2 regions of the Amycolatopsis sp. NPDC058986 genome follow, and region 1 is predicted to be linked to the other one. Evidence: riboswitches for the same ligand, from Rfam matches in the RefSeq annotation. Region 1 holds a riboswitch; the other holds the start of a gene.
The links. A riboswitch is a leader RNA that binds a small molecule or an ion and turns the genes downstream of it on or off. The one in region 1 is predicted to bind S-adenosylmethionine.
Positions count from the first base shown of each region.

Region 2: linked by a shared signal. The riboswitch ahead of ACFW0G_RS29970 (aminotransferase class V-fold PLP-dependent enzyme) and the one ahead of thrC (threonine synthase) in region 1 are both predicted to bind S-adenosylmethionine.

Region 1 covers NZ_JBHYJW010000020.1:37,290-44,928, reverse strand. Annotated here, with positions in the region: gene rpsT (30S ribosomal protein S20) at 146-406, shown strand; gene holA (DNA polymerase III subunit delta) at 480-1,460, opposite strand; SAM riboswitch class I at 1,595-1,729, shown strand; gene thrC (threonine synthase) at 1,743-3,008, shown strand; gene ACFW0G_RS19235 (ComEC/Rec2 family competence protein) at 3,016-5,415, opposite strand; gene ACFW0G_RS19230 (helix-hairpin-helix domain-containing protein) at 5,412-6,137, opposite strand; gene ACFW0G_RS19225 (DegV family protein) at 6,591-7,439, opposite strand; gene octT (diglucosylglycerate octanoyltransferase) at 7,445-7,639, opposite strand, start outside.
Region 2 covers NZ_JBHYJW010000040.1:38,755-46,393, reverse strand. Annotated here, with positions in the region: gene ACFW0G_RS29980 (potassium/proton antiporter) at 1-318, shown strand, start outside; gene ACFW0G_RS29975 (M23 family metallopeptidase) at 463-1,152, shown strand; SAM riboswitch class IV at 1,238-1,352, shown strand; gene ACFW0G_RS29970 (aminotransferase class V-fold PLP-dependent enzyme) at 1,392-2,753, shown strand; gene ACFW0G_RS29965 (hypothetical protein) at 2,830-3,432, shown strand; gene lspA (signal peptidase II) at 3,457-4,122, shown strand; gene ACFW0G_RS29955 (RluA family pseudouridine synthase) at 4,119-5,045, shown strand; gene ACFW0G_RS29950 (helix-turn-helix domain-containing protein) at 5,148-6,047, shown strand; gene ACFW0G_RS29945 (DUF397 domain-containing protein) at 6,013-6,192, shown strand; gene ACFW0G_RS29940 (AsnC family protein) at 6,609-7,639, opposite strand, start outside.

The DNA of each region.
Region 1 (7,639 bases):
GCGAGGCCGCCGGAGCAGGCTGTTAGGCTTTCCGTTCGTTGTCGTGCGGCATTCCGTCAGGGAGGAAACCCGGGCGCCCGTGAGGGTGGCCGGGGCCACAGCGACGCGGCAGCGAACTCACCGAGTACACGACAGGAGCGCCACCATGGCCAACATCAAGTCGCAGATCAAGCGCATCACCACCAACGAGAAGGCGCGTCAGCGCAACCAGGCGATCCGGTCCTCGGTGAAGACCGCGATCCGCAAGTTCCGCGAGGCCGCCGAGTCCGGGGACAAGGCCAAGGCCGTCGAGCTGCAGCGCGAGGCCGCCAAGAAGCTGGACAAGGCGGTCACCAAGGGCGTCATCCACGCCAACCAGGCCGCGAACAAGAAGTCCGCGATGGCCAAGCGCGCGAACAGCATCTGAGCCGTTCTCCGAAAGGCCCCGGCGACCTCGGTCGCCGGGGCCTTCCGCGTGTCCTTCTCCTCAGCGGCCGGCCTCAGTGGTCGCCCTTGGCGGCGACGACCTCGTTCACAGCTCGCTCCAGTGCATAGTCCGGGCTCGCCGCGGCACCCTTGACCTCGGAGTTGAGCCGAGCGACGACCCGCATCGCGGCGGCGAGACCGTCCTGGTTCCAGCCGCGTGACTGGCCCTGCGCCTTGCGCACCTTCCACGGCGGCATGCCGAGTTCCCCTGCCATCTGGTTCGGGTTGCCCCGTCCGGCCGCGGAGACCCTGGCGATGGTGCGGACGGCATCGGCGAGCGCGTCGGCGACGAGCACGTGCGGCACCCCCAGCTGCATCGCCCAGCGCAACTGCTCCAGCGCGGCCGCCCTGTCCCCCGCCACGGCCTTCTCCGCGACCGCGAAGCCCGTCACGTCCGCGCGGCCCCGGTGGTACCGGCGCACGGCCTGCTCGTCGACGACGCCGCCGGAGTCCGCGACGAGCTGCGTCGCCGCCGACGACAGCTCCCGCAGGTCCGAGCCCACGGCGTCGATCAGCGCGAGCACCCCGGCGCCGTCGATCTTGCCGCCCGCCCGGCGGACCTCGTTGCGGACGAACGACTCCCGGTCGGCGGCCTTCGTCAGCTTGGGACACTCGGTGATCTGGGCCCCGGCCTTGCGCAGCGCGGCGGGCAGCGCCTTCGCCGCCTTGCTCCTGCCGCCCCCGGTGTGCACGACGACCAGCACGATCCCGTCGGCGGGCGCCTTGAGGTAGGACAGCACGGCGTCGGACAGCTCCTGCGAGATGTCCTGCGCCGCCTCGAGGACGATCACCCGGCCCTCGCTGAACAGCGAGGGGCTCACCAGTTCGGCGAGTTCGGGCGTTGTGAGTTCGGACACCCGCATCCTGGTCATGTCCGCGGTCGGATCGGCCGCCTTGGCGGCGTCCAGGGCGGCGCGGACAGCCCGTTCGATGAGCAGTTCTTCCTCACCGAGTACGAGATGCAGCGGTGCGGTGGCGGTGGCTTGCGCGGTCACCCCCCGATCCTCTCACCCGCCCGGCGACACGCCCGCTCCGGTGACACCGGCGCGCCCACCGTGGCACGAGCCGATCAGGATGCCGTACGGTGTGTTCCGAGGCAGCGCCCAGCGGCGCGCCGACAACCGAATACCGCTCATCCAGAGGGGCAGAGGGAACGGCCCGACGAAGCCCCGGCAACCGGCGTCAAAGCCTGTCATCCCGCGATCGCGGGATAGCTGACGAACACGGTGCCAATTCCGGCCCGCCTCGGCGGGACAGATGAGGAAAGGAACCTCGCGATGACCGCAACCCTCGGCACGACCTCCACCACCAAGACCCCGGACCTGGGCCCGGCCGTCGAACTGGTGTCGAAGGAAGAGGGTCACCGGCAGCCGCTCGCTCCCGAATTCGTCTCCGCCGAAGACTTCTCGCCGCTCGAGGTCGCCTACGACTTCGGCCGGGTCCGGCGCGAGGACATCGAAGCCGGCCCGAAGAACATCTGGCGCTACAAGAAACTCCTTCCGGTTCCCTCCAACGTCGAGGAGATCCCCAACACCGAGCCAGGCTGCACCCGGCTGGTCCGGGCCGACCGGCTGGCGAAAGCGCTGGGGGTCAAGCGGATCTGGGTCAAGGACGACACCGGCAACCCGACGCACTCCTTCAAGGACCGGGTCGTCGCCGTCGCGCTGGCGGCCGCCCGCGAGTTCGGGTTCGAGGTGCTGTGCTGTCCCTCGACCGGCAACCTCGCCAACGCCGTCGCCGCCGCGGCCGCCCGGGCGGGCTGGCAGTCGGTCGTGCTGATCCCGAAGACGCTGGAACGCGCCAAGATCCTCACGACCGCGGTGTACGACGGCGCGCTGATCGCCGTCGACGGCAACTACGACGACGTCAACCGCCTCGCCACCGAACTCGCCGCCGAGCACGAGAGCTGGGCGTTCGTGAACGTCAACGTCCGCCCGTACTACTCGGAGGGCTCGAAGACGCTGGCCTTCGAGGTCGCCGAGCAGCTCGGCTGGCGGCTGCCCGAGCAGATCGTCGTGCCGATCGCCTCCGGCTCCCAGCTGACCAAAGTGGACAAGGGCTTCCGCGAGCTCGGCCAGCTCGGACTGGTGGAAGCCAGCCCGTACAAGGTGTTCGGCGCCCAGGCCACCGGCTGCTCGCCCGTGTCGGCCGCGTTCCGCGCCGGGCACGACGTCGTCCAGCCGGTCAAGCCGGACACCATCGCGCGCTCGCTGGCGATCGGCAACCCGGCCGACGGCCCGTACGTGCTCGACGTCGTCAACCGCACCAACGGCGCGATCGAGGACGTGAGCGACGAAGAGGTCGTCGAGGGCATCCGGCTGCTGGCCCGTACCGAAGGCATCTTCACCGAGACGGCGGGCGGGGTCACCGTCGCCACGGCGAAGAAGCTCATCGAGACCGGCAAGCTCGACCCGGACGCCGAGACCGTCCTGCTGATCACCGGCGACGGCCTCAAGACGCTCGACGCCGTCGAGGACCACGTCGGCCCCAAGGCGACCGTCGCACCGTCGGCCGCCGCCGTGCGCGAGGCCCTCGGCTACTGACGCCGGTTCACCGCCGGGGCGGGCCACGCGGCTCGCCCCGGCGGGAGACCGCCGGACCGCCACCGTCCGGGAGCACCGCGGTGTCCCCGTCGAGGTCGGTGCGGGTCACCAACGCCCCCAACGCGATCAGAGCGTCCACAGTGGACTTGCTGGGATGGCCGTAGCGGTTTCCCGCGCCCACACTGGCCATCGCGACGCGGGGCGCGACGGCCGTGAGGAAGTCCGGCAGCGAATACCGTGACCCGTGGTGCGGGACCTTCAAGACCTCGGACCGCAGATCCGCTCCCCCTGCCAGCAAATCGGCCTGCGCCGCCAGTTCCACGTCACCGGTCAGGAGCACGCGCCCGGCAGGCGTTCCCGCGCGCAGCACGACCGAACTGTTGTTGACCATCGTCCCGTCCTGCTCGGTGGCCGAGCGCGCCGGAACGTATCGCGGCCCGAGCACGTCGAGGGACAGCCCCGGCCACTCCAGCCGCTGCCCGACGCTCAGTTCGAGGAGGGGCACGCCATGGCGTCCGGCTTCCTCCGCGACCTGCCGCCAGGCCCAGCCCGGCGCCCTGCCCGGCCCGACCGCCACCGCGCCCACCGTTCTGCCCTCGAACACCGACACCAGCCCGCCCAGATGATCGGCGTGGAGGTGACTCAGCACGATCAGTGGCACGCGGTCGATGTCGAGCCGTCGCAGGCATTCGTCGACCGGGCCGGGTTCGGGCCCGGTGTCGACGACCACCGCCCGGCCGCGCTCGGCCGTCGCCAGCACCAGCGCGTCACCCTGGCCCACATCGCATTCGACCATCGCCCACGAGTCCGGTGGCCAGGCCGGGGCGAACACCCGGACCGGAACGAACACCAGCAGCACCACGGCGAGCAGCACCGTCACCAGTACCCGGATCCGGCGCAGCCGCAACGCCACCACCAGGACGGCGAGCAGCGCCGCCGCGAGCAGACCGCCCCACCAGCCGCCGGGCCAGTCCAAGACCGCGCCGGGTGCCCGCGCGCCGTGCCGCGCCACGAGAATCAGCCACCGCGCCTCCGGATCGGCCAGGTGGACCAGCACGTTCCCGGCGCCGGGCCACCACGGCCCCACGACGGTGGCCAGTACCCCGAACACGGTGGCCGGTGCCACCACCGGCGCCGCGAGCACGTTGGTCAGCACCGACACCACACTCACCGAACCCGCCATGCCCGCCAGCACCGGCGCGGTGACCACGAACGCCGCGAGCGGGATGGCCAGCCCCTCGGCGTAGCCCGCCGGAACGCCCCGGCGCACCATCGCGTCCGCCCACCGCGGCGCCAGCAGAACCAGCCCGGCCGTGGCCAGCACCGAGAGCGCGAAGCCGAAGTCGACGGCCATCGCCGGATCCCAGATCACCAGCGCGCAGACCGAAAAGGCCAGCGCGGGCAAGGCCGAGCCCTGTCTGCCCAGCGCCAGTGCCAGCAGGCCGACCGCGCCCATGACCCCGGCCCGGAGCACGCTCGGCTCCGGCCCCGCGAGCACGAGGAATCCGACCAGGCACAGCCCGGCCGCGATCGCCGAGGCACGTGGCCCGATCCGCAGCACGCGCAGCAGGAGCAGCACCGCGCCGCAGACGATCGCGAGGTTCCCACCGCTGACGGCCGTGAGGTGGGACATCCCCGAGGAGACGAACTCGTGCTCGACTCGGGGCGGCAACGCGCTCGTGTCCCCGACGACCAGACCGGGCAGGAGACCGGCGGGTTCTTCCGGGAGACTCGCGCACAGCCGGTGCAGACCGGCGCGCAAGGACTCGGCCGCCCGCTGCCACCACGGCGCGGTACCGACATCGCTGGGCGGACCACGCACCGACAGCACCGCAACAATCAGTTCCGCGCCACGCGCGGGCCCGAGTTGCCCGGAGACCGTCACGGCCTGACCGGGCAACAGGCCCGACCATGGCGTGATCGGGGCGAGCAGCAAGACACGGCCGGTGCTCTCGGCGCGCCGCCCCGCGACCTCCGCGGCGGTCACCTCGGCGGGGAGCACGACCGACCGGGCACCGGCCTGACGATCGGCATACCCGGCCGAGCGGACCGGTTTCGGCCGTTCGGTGACCACCACCCGCAGCACGGCCGGAGCCCCATGGACGGCGGCCGCGCGCAACGGATCCTGTTCCGCGTCGCGGACACGCATCGCAGTGGGACCCGCGAGCGCCAACCCGAGCAGTAGCAACGCACCCGCCGCCGCTCGCCAGGACGGGCGGCGCCAGAACACCACCGCGCCGGCGATCGCGGTGACCGCTCCCCCTGCCACGGCCACCCACCACGTGCCGAGCAGCGCCGCCAGCGTCACGCCCCACACCGCCAGCGCGGCCGGGACGAGCCGGGGATCCTGCGCACGCCACCATGGCGGCGGCCGCCGCGTCTCCGGTGTGCCAAGCCCCGCGCTCATCCGACGCTCACCTGCTCCCGGATTTTCGAGAACTTCGCTTCGCCAATGCCTTCGACGTCGCGAAGTTGCTCGACGCTGGCGAACCCGCCGTGCCGGGTACGCCATTCGACGATCCGGCGGGCCATCACGGCGCCGACACCCGGCAGGGTGTCGAGCTGATCGGCCGTGGCCGCGTTGAGATCGACCTTGCCCGGTGGCGCGCCCGCTCCGCCGGGCCCGGCCGCCGCCGGCGCCGGGACACCGACCGCGAGCTGTTCTCCGTCGGTCAGCCGCCGGGCCAGGTTCAGCGCGCTCGGATCGGTGCCGGGTTCCGGGCCACCGGCGGCACGGAGCGCGTCCGCGACGCGTGCGCCCGCGGGCAGGGTGATCAGCCCCGGCGACCGAACCCGGCCGATCACGCTGATCACGAGACCGGTCTTCGGCTGCTGGGGCTGCTCGGCGACCGGTTTCGCGCTCGGCAGCCCCGGCGGGCTCTCCGCGGCAGGCCTGCCGCCGAAGAGCGCCACCGCGCCGACCACCAGCAAGACGACACCGAGGAGGACAGCGCCGAGCACGAGCCGGCGTTTGCCCGCCGAGCCACCCGCCAGCCCCGCGGGCAGCCAGCGCCGGACCAGCCGCCCACCGGCGCCCATCGCAGGGGCGTCCGGGGACAGCTGATCGGCCAGCCACGCGAGCCTGGCGTTGACGGAGGAGCCCGGGTCCCGGGCGGCGGGGTCGAACACACGATCGACGTTAGGACAGCCGGAAGCCGTCCGGCAGGGGAAATCGGCGCGGCTGTGGACAAGTGGGGTCTTGTGGACAGATCGCCCGGGCACGGCCGGATTCGACCGGTTTCCGTCGTACCCGGATGCGATGCTGGCGGGTTACCCATCTGCTCGGGCTCGGTGCGGCGGTGTCCGTCGCGGAGGAGCGCGCTGGGAGGCGTCTACGGTGGGCTGCACCGGGATCCGCGGTGCTCGTGATGGGTCGCGGGGCTGGTTGCGACAAGGGCGTCCCTCGGTGCATTGAGTGCGACAAGCGCGTCCCTCGGTGCGGCGGCCGGGGCAGCGAAACCCCGCATCCGGCGGATCAAGGCCCCGTGCACTGAAGGGCGCTTTCAGTGCACTGGACGCGGTGAAGGACGCCTTCAGTGCGCCCCCGACGCCGGTGTCTACTGTGGACAGTCAGGAGGCGGTTCAGCCGATCGCGCGCTGGACGACGACGCCGAGCACACCGGGGCCGGTGTGCGCGCCGATCACCGCGCCGATCTCCGAAACAACACAGCCGGACGAGCCGGGCACGGCCTCCTCCAGCCGGTTGGCCAGTTCGACCGCGCGCTCCGGCGAGGCGAGGTGGTGCACCGCGAGTTCGACCTCGCCCTGCCCAGCAGCCGACACCGCGAGTTCGACCAGCCGCGCCACCGCGCGGTTCATCGTGCGGACCTTCTCCAGTGGCCGGATCCGGCCGTCGTCCATGTGCAGCACGGGTTTCACCGCGAGCGCCGTGCCCAGCAGCGCGGCCGCTGGGCCGATCCGCCCACCCCGGCGCAGGTAGTCCAGCGTCTCCACCACGAACAGCGTCTCGGAACGTTCGGCGGTCGCCACCGCGGCGGCCTCCACTTCGGCCGGGGACGCTCCGGCCGCGGCGGCACCGGCGGCGTGCAGGGCCGCGAAACCCAGGCCCATGGCGGTGGTCCGCGAGTCGACCACGCGCACCCGATCGGGCCCGACCTCCTGCGCCGCCAGCACCGCCGCCTCCCAGGTGCCGGACAGCTCGCGGGACAGGTGCACCGACACGACGGCGTCGGCACCCGCGTCCAGCGCGGCGCGGAACTCGGCGACGAATTCGGCGGGCGTCGGCCGCGAAGTGGTGACGATCTTCCGCTGTCCCAACGCTTCGGCGAGCGCGGCGGGGCCCATCTCGGTGCCGTCGAGGGACACCGCACCGTCCACCAGGACGTGCAGGGGCACCACCCGCACCGCGCTGCGCTCGGCGAACCCCTCTGGCAGGTGGGCGGTGGAATCCGTGACTACCGCGACCGACACGCGCGTCAGCCTACGTGGCCGGGTGTGAGGGACGGCGTCATCAGCTTCGCCATCGCGTCGCCGACCGCGGCGTGCCCCGCCCAGCCCCAGTGCATCCCGTCCGGGTTCCCGTGCCCGCCGCGGACATGCTCGCCGACGACGGCGGGGAGGTCCAGCATGGGCACGTCCGCCCGCGCGCCCCACTCCGCCAGCGCGGTGGT
Region 2 (7,639 bases), on a different contig from region 1:
GCCGAACCGCACGAGGTCGAGGTCGACTCCGCGCCGCTCGACGAGCTGGGCGCCGAGCTGTTGCAGGTCCGCATCCAGGCCGGATCGCGGCTGCACGGCGTGTACCTCTCGGAGCTGCGGCTGCCGGTGGGGGCGACGGTCAGCCTCGTGGTGCGCGACGGCGCCGGGTTCACGCCCGAGAAGACCAGCCGTCTTCAGGAGCACGACCAGTTACTGGTGGTGACCACCGAACGGGCCCGGAGTGCCACGGAACGCCGGTTGCGGGCCGTGGACCGGGCAGGCCGCCTGGCCCGCTGGAAGGGCGAATCCGGGCGCTAGCTCACAAAACCGGCCTCGATGGTTGGTGGTTTTCCGTAGAAATCTCCACCGTGTGTTCCCTTGACGCATCCTTTCGGGCTAACGTGCGCTCGCATCGTCTACCTCGAATGGGTGAGCTTCTCGGGCTAAGGAGTACACACGGTGATGCTGAAAATGCGCGCACGCTGGGCCGGTCTGGCCGCCGCGACGACGGCAGGAGCGTTGTTCCTGGCCCCCACGGCCTCCGCCGCGGACACGTTTCCCGCCTTCGCCCTGCCGTTCGCCTCGGGCCAGCTCGTGTATTCGGCCGGGATCCACTCCGACGACGGCGGCAGCGGCGTCAAGAACGCCATCGACTTCAGCCCGGCCGACAAGACCGTCCGCGCCCCGCTGGCCGGGATCGTGCACCTGCAGCACTGCGCCGAAGGCGACTGGGTGACCATCGACCACGACGGCGGCTGGCGCACCGGGTACTACCACATGGAGAACATCCAGGTCGCCGACGGACAGCGGGTCGTGCCCGGCGCCGTCCTCGGCTCCACCGGCAATGCTCTGCCCTGCGGCGGCAGCACCACCGGTGCCCATGTTCACTTCACGCTCTGGACGCTGCCCGCCACGACGGCGTCCGGGAACTCCGGCGACGCAAGGGATTGGCGCGCTCGCGGGAACTGGAGCGGGCTGTCCTACGCCGAGGTCTCCGGCGAGCTGGCCGCCGCGCTCGGTGAGCCGATCGACGGCAAGGAGCTGGGCGGATGGCGGTTCGCGGCGGGCGCCGGCCAGTACCAGGGGACCGCGACGCACCTGAGCGACCAGTCCGTCGCGCGGCTGCCGGGCCGCTTCCGGGTGACGGCGTAGACCGCAATTCCGGAGAGTGACGGCCGTCTCAGTCACCCGGAAGGGGCTGGATCGGCGCGCGCGGTGTCGGCTATCTTCGTCGTCAGGTCATGAGTGCCAGCGCTAAGCCCCGGCTTGCTGGCCGGCAACCCTCCAACCGCGGTGGGGTGCCCCGGGTGAGGACCGGGCCTGTCGCGAGGTGCGGCGGGCAAGCGCGGGCCCCTCGCCGGGGGTCCCCCGGACCGCCGAGGAGGCACCCGATGACACTCGCCGTCGATCGTCAGAACACCACCGAAACCACGGTTACCGTTGCGCCGCAAGGAATTCCTGCGGTCGCGGGTGCCGGGCTGAGCGTTCCGCTCGTCACCGGCGGCGAGATCGGCTACGCGAATCTCGACCACGCCGCGAGCGCGCCTTGTCTGGACGCCGTGCGCCGCGCGGTCGACGAGTTCCTGCCCTGGTACGCGAGCGTGCACCGCGGCGCCGGGTTCGCCTCGCAGGTCTCGACGCGGCTTTACGAGCGCACACGCGACATCCTGCGCCGGTTCGTCGACGCGCGTTCGACCGACACCGTGGTGTTCACCCGCAACACCACCGATTCCTTCAACCTGCTCGCCCGCAGCCTGCCCCGGCACACCTCGGTCGTCGTCTTCGACACCGAACACCACGCCGCGCTGTTGCCGTGGAGGGGGCCGAACGTCCGCCGGATCCCCACCCCGCGCACCCGGCTCGCCGCGGTGTCCGCTGTGGACGAAGCGCTCGCGGAATGCCCGCAGGGGCCCCGATTGGTGGTCGTCACCGGAGCGTCCAATGTGACCGGTGAGCTGCTGCCCGTCGCGGAGATCGCGGCGGTGGCCCGCCGCCACGGCGCCCGGATCGCGCTCGACGCCGCCCAGCTCGCCCCGCATCGCCGGATTTCCTTGCGGGAACTGGATGTCGACTACGTCGCGCTGTCCGGTCACAAGCTGTACGCGCCGTTCGGTGCCGGTGCGCTCGTCGGCCGCGCGGACTGGCTCCGTGCCGCCCAGCCCTACCTCGCCGGTGGCGGCGCGACCAAGCTAGTCACGGGCGAGGCCGACGACCTCGGTGTCGTCTGGAACGCCGGACCGGAACGGCACGAGGCGGGTTCGCCCAACACCGTTGGCGTGTATGCCCTCGGCGTCGCGTGCGAGCAGCTCGCCGCGCACTGGGACGCCGTCGGCGCACACGAGGAGGTCCTGCTGGCCCGGCTGCGCAAGGGCCTCGCCGCGATCCCGGGCTGCGCCGAACTGCGGCTGTTCGACGCGCCGGTGGACCGCGTCGGCACGGTGAGCTTCGTGGTCGACGGCTTCGAGCCCGGCTGGCTGGCGGCCGTCCTTTCGGCCGAGTACGGCATCGGCGTCCGCGACGGCGCCTTCTGCGCGCACGTCGCGACCAAGCGGCTCATCGGCGTCGCCGGGGGAGCGGGGCAGCAGGCGGTACGGGTCAGCCTCGGCCTCGGCAGCACCACCGAACACGTCGACCGGCTCGTGCTCGCACTGCGCCAGATCGTCGCCCGTGGCGCCCGCTGGGAGTACACGAAGCAGGACGGCCGCTGGGCGCCGGTCGGCGATCCGCGCGCACTGCCCCCGTTCTGCGCCTGAGCTGAAGGGGACTTTCGTCGCATCCCATGCACGGAAAGTCCCCTTCAGCTCATGGGCGATCCGCTATCGTGGCGCGATGGGAAATTCGCGGCCACGGTACTGGTTTCCCTTGGCGCTGCTGGGATTCGCGCAGCTGATCCTGGTCGCGGCCGAGATGCCGAGGGCGAATGGATCTTTCGGCTACTTCGCGAATGTGCGTGAGTACCCGATGACCGAGTCCACCGCGGTCGCGGTGCGCGTCTCAGCGCCCTACGGCTGGTCCGGCGCGGGCACGGGCTGGTTGTGGGTGCTGGCGGCGGCCGTCCTCGGCGTCGCGATCTGGTACTTCGTCCTGGCCCGGCGTGCGGGCAGCCCGCCGCGCACCGGCCGGTTCGCACTGCTCACGCTCGGCGCGCTGGTGGCCGTGCCGCTGCTCGACCTCGTCGGATACTGGCAGTTCCGCCTGGACGCCGACGTGCGGGGCCCGATGATCGCGACGCTCGGCCTCGTCCTGCTCGCCTGGTTCGAGCGGAGCGTGCTCGTGCTGGTGGTGACGGCGGTGTTCGTGCTGGCCGCGGTGGTGCTCCTGCCCGGCATCGCCGGGGTCCTGGTCTCGGCCGTGGCGCTGCTGGCCGGGGCGTTCGTGGCGCTCGCCGGGCCGCGGCGGGGACGTCCGGAGCCTGCCGCCGACACGGACTGAACGCGTGACGTGGACAATGGACCGGTGAGCACCGAGTCCTCCCCGTCCGAACCCGAGACGACCCCGGCCGCGGACCTACCGCCGAATCCGGCCGTGACCAGCGAATCCGCGGTTTCCGAGCCGGAAGAGGCGAGCCCGTCGAAGGCGCTGCCGAGGCGCACGGTGGCCATCGTGTTCGCCGTCGCGGTCGTGATCTGGGTGATCGACCTGGTCACCAAGAACCTCGCCGCGGCGAACCTGGAGGGCAAGGAACCGGTCCGGGTCCTCGGCGGCCTCGTCTACCTGCAGCTGGTGCGCAACCCCGGCGCGGCGTTCTCCATGGCCACCGGCATGACGTGGGTGCTCGCGCTGGTCGCGGCGGCGGTCGTCGTCGCGATCGTGTGGCTGTCGCGCCGGCTGCGCTCTGTGGGCTGGGCGATCGGGCTCGGCCTGGTGCTCGCCGGTGCGCTGGGCAACCTGACCGACCGCATCTTCCGCGCGCCCGGCCCGCTGCAGGGCCACGTCGTCGACTTCATCTCCGCCTTCGCCCCGAACGGCCAGGGCTGGGCCATCTTCAACATCGCCGACTCCGCGATCTGCGTCGGCGGCGTGCTGATCGTGCTGTTGTCGTTGCTGGGCAAGGACTACGACGGGACCTCGACGAAGGACAAGAAGAAGGCAGCCGCCGAAAGCGCCGGGGAACAGGCGTGAGCGCGCGGATGCTGCCCGTCCCGGACGGGCTCGACGGCATGCGCGTCGACGCCGGGCTCGCGAAACTGCTGGGACTGTCCCGCACGGTGGTCGCGGAACTCGCCGCGTCGGGCGACGTGCTGCTCGACGGACGTCCCGCCGGCAAGTCGGACCGCCTCACCGCGGGCGGGCTCCTCGAAGTGACGCTGCCCGATCCGGAACGGCCGATCGAGGTCGTCGCCGAACCGGTCGAGGGCATGCTGATCCTGCACGACGACGAGGACATCGTCGTCGTCGCGAAGCCCGTCGGCGTCGCCGCGCACCCGAGCCCCGGCTGGGCAGGCCCGACCGTGATCGGCGGTCTGGCCGCGGCGGGCCTGCGGATCTCGACCTCGGGCTCCGCCGAGCGTCAGGGCGTCGTGCACCGCCTCGACGCGGGCACCAGCGGCGTGATGGTGGTGGCCAAGAGCGAACACGCCTACACGGTGCTGAAGCGGGCGTTCAAGGAACGGACCGTCGACAAGGGCTACCACGCGGTCGTCCAGGGCCACCCGGATCCCACGCGCGGCACGATCGACGCCCCGATCGACCGGCATCCGCGCCACGACTACAAGTTCGCCGTCGTCACGGGCGGCCGTCCGAGCGTCACGCACTACGAGGTCACCGAGGCCTTCCGCGCGGCGTCGTTCGCGCAGATCAAGCTGGAGACGGGCCGGACCCACCAGATCCGCGTGCACTTCTCCGCGCTGCGGCACCCGTGTGTCGGCGACCTGACCTACGGCGCGGACCCGGTGCTCGCGCGGAAACTGGGCCTCTCGCGCCAATGGCTGCACGCCAGGACGCTCGCCTTCGCGCATCCCGCGGACGGCCGGTGGGTCGAGTTCGAGGCCGAGTACCCGGACGATTTGTCGGGCGCGCTCAAGATCCTCCGCGACGAAACCTGATTTTGTTGCACTAGCTGAAACAGCTCCCGCGTTCGGGCGGATTGTGCCGACGCGCACGGAAAACCGGTTCATCGCCACTCTCCGTGAGTGATGATGACTCCCATGGCGATGGCCGATTCGGATCCGACAGTCCGCGCGCAGGAACTGGGCGCGGCGATGCGCGAACTACGTGAAGAAGCCGGTTTCACCGTGCGTGCCGCCGGGGAGCGCATCGATGTGTCCGCGAGCAAGATCAGCCGCATCGAGACCGGTAAGAACGCCATCGCGGTCGAGGAAATCGCCGCGCTGCTGGCGGTCTACGAGGTGACCGGCCCGAGGCGCGCGAAGCTCATCGCCCTCGCGAGGGAGGCTGACCAACGCGGTTGGTGGCAACGCAGCGCACCGACCTACGCGGAGCGAGTGGAGACCTTGGTCTCGCTGGAATCCCGCGCTCTGATGATCACCAACTTCGAGGCGATCGTGATTCCCGGACTGCTTCAGACCGGTGAGTACACCCGGGCGATCATGGTCGAGGCGGGTTTGATCGACGACAGTGATGTCGAGAACCGGATGGTGACCAGGTTGCAGCGTCAGTCCGTGCTGATGCGGCGCCAGCCTCCGGGTTTGGTGGCGATCATCGATGAATTCGCGCTGCGCCGGGTGATCGGCGGTCGCGCGGTTCAACGCCGCCAGCTGGAACATTTGGTCGCCATGGCGCAGCGACCCAACATCGTCATCCATGTTGTCCCGAACGACGACCGCGGTCACGCCGCGATCGACGACGCTGGCTTTGCCGTCATCCGGCGGCCCGAGGGCGGCCCGGTGGTGTTCCTGGGGAACCACACCTCCAGTCTCTTTCTGGAGGAACGTCCGGAAATCCAGCAGTACGAGGAGGTGACGCGTCAGTTGCTCCTCCGTGCGCTCGATCCGGCAGAATCGACGGAGTACATCGCCGGACAGGCGAACCTGCTGGATACGGGAGAGCCGCGTGAAGACCCATCGCACCACGCTGACCTGGGTTAAGAGCAGCTACAGCGGAACAAACGAGAACTGCGTCGAGCTGGCGTTCCCCGGCCCGGACGTACTGGTCCGCGACTCGAAGGCCCCCGAAGGCGGCACCCTCCACCTCTCCACCGCCGCCCTGTACGCCCTGCTCCACAGCCTCTGACACCCGCGCCACTGTCCACACAGGACACCTCCGTCGCCGTCCTGCCCGATTGGTCCCCCTTTGTCTGTATCCTCAAGTCCGTGAATGCCACATCGAGGGAGTCAGATTCCCTCGATGTGGCATTCACAGACCACGGCCCCTCCCGCGCGGGACCACCTCGGCCAAACAGCTCCGGAAGTCCGCTGCCGTGAAGGACTCCTTACCGGCACTGAGCGCCGGTAAGGAGTCCTTCACGGCGTCGGGCACGGAGCCTGTGATCGAAATTCACGGGCCGAGGAGGGGCTTTCGTCTCGCTACGCGAGGAAAGGCGCCTCGGCCTCGTCCTCCGGTGGCTCCAGGCTGAACGTCCCGAACGAGCGTTCGCGACATCACCCGCCGCCCATGGCCCCCACGGACCACACCGTCGTCCCGGGTGATCAGTCCTCGATGGACCAGGTGATGCTGCGTTCGTCCGGCTCCGGCCGCGGGCTCCAGCGCACTGACACCACGCGCGTCGCGTCCGGCAGCACGTAAACCGTGTGGCCGCCCAGCGTCTCGCCGGGGCGCACGCCGATCTTGTGCGGCGGTCGCGAAGTCAGCGACACCGGTGCCTTGCCGATCGCCGTGCCGTCCGCGGTGAGCAGTTCGAGGTAGTTGTCCGGCAGCGAGGCGAACGGGATGTTCCCGCGGTTGGTGATCTCGGTGTGCACGACGACCGAGCGTTCCCCGTCCTCGAGCCGGTAGCCCGCGGCGCCGAACAGGTAGTCCGCCGGGTCCTGGACCTCCAGGAGCTGCACCGTGAGCTGCTCGCCCTCCAGCCCCTGCGTCTCCAGCACGTCCCCGGTCCGGCCCTGCTTCCCGGCCGCCTGCGGGGCCGGCGCCGGTTCGTCCCCGCGTGCCCATGACGACGACTGCGGCAGGCCCCAGGTGCTGAACGCCGGGTCGACCGCGGCGGGCGGGGGTCCGGGAGCGAACTGCTGCGGCGCGGGCGGACGCTGCTGGGGCGGGGCCACGGGCGGCGGCCCCGGGTAGCGGGCCGAGGGCGTCCCTTGCACCGTGTACGCGCCCGATGGCGCGCCCTGGACCGCGTACGGGCCGGACGGCGCGCCTTGCACTGTGTACGCCCCCGAAGGCGCACCCTGCACGGTGTAGGCGCCCGATGGCGCGCCCTGCACCGGATGCGGTGGGTGCGGAACCTGCGGCGGCCGCTGCTGAACAGGGGCTTGCTGGGCCGGGGTCTGCTGCGAGGGCGGCTGGACCGGGCGGTTCGCCCACGACGGCGGCGCTCCCGCGATGGCGGCACGCAGGCCCTGCGGATCGCTTTCCACGCCCACCAGCAGTGGCAGGCCGCTGCCCGACAACGCGACCAGCCGGTAGGCGACCTCGCGCGGATCCATGCCGACCTTCGCCGCGAGCTCGTGCACGGCGGCCTTGCCCAGGTCGGCGAGCGCGGCGAGCAAGCGGGTAT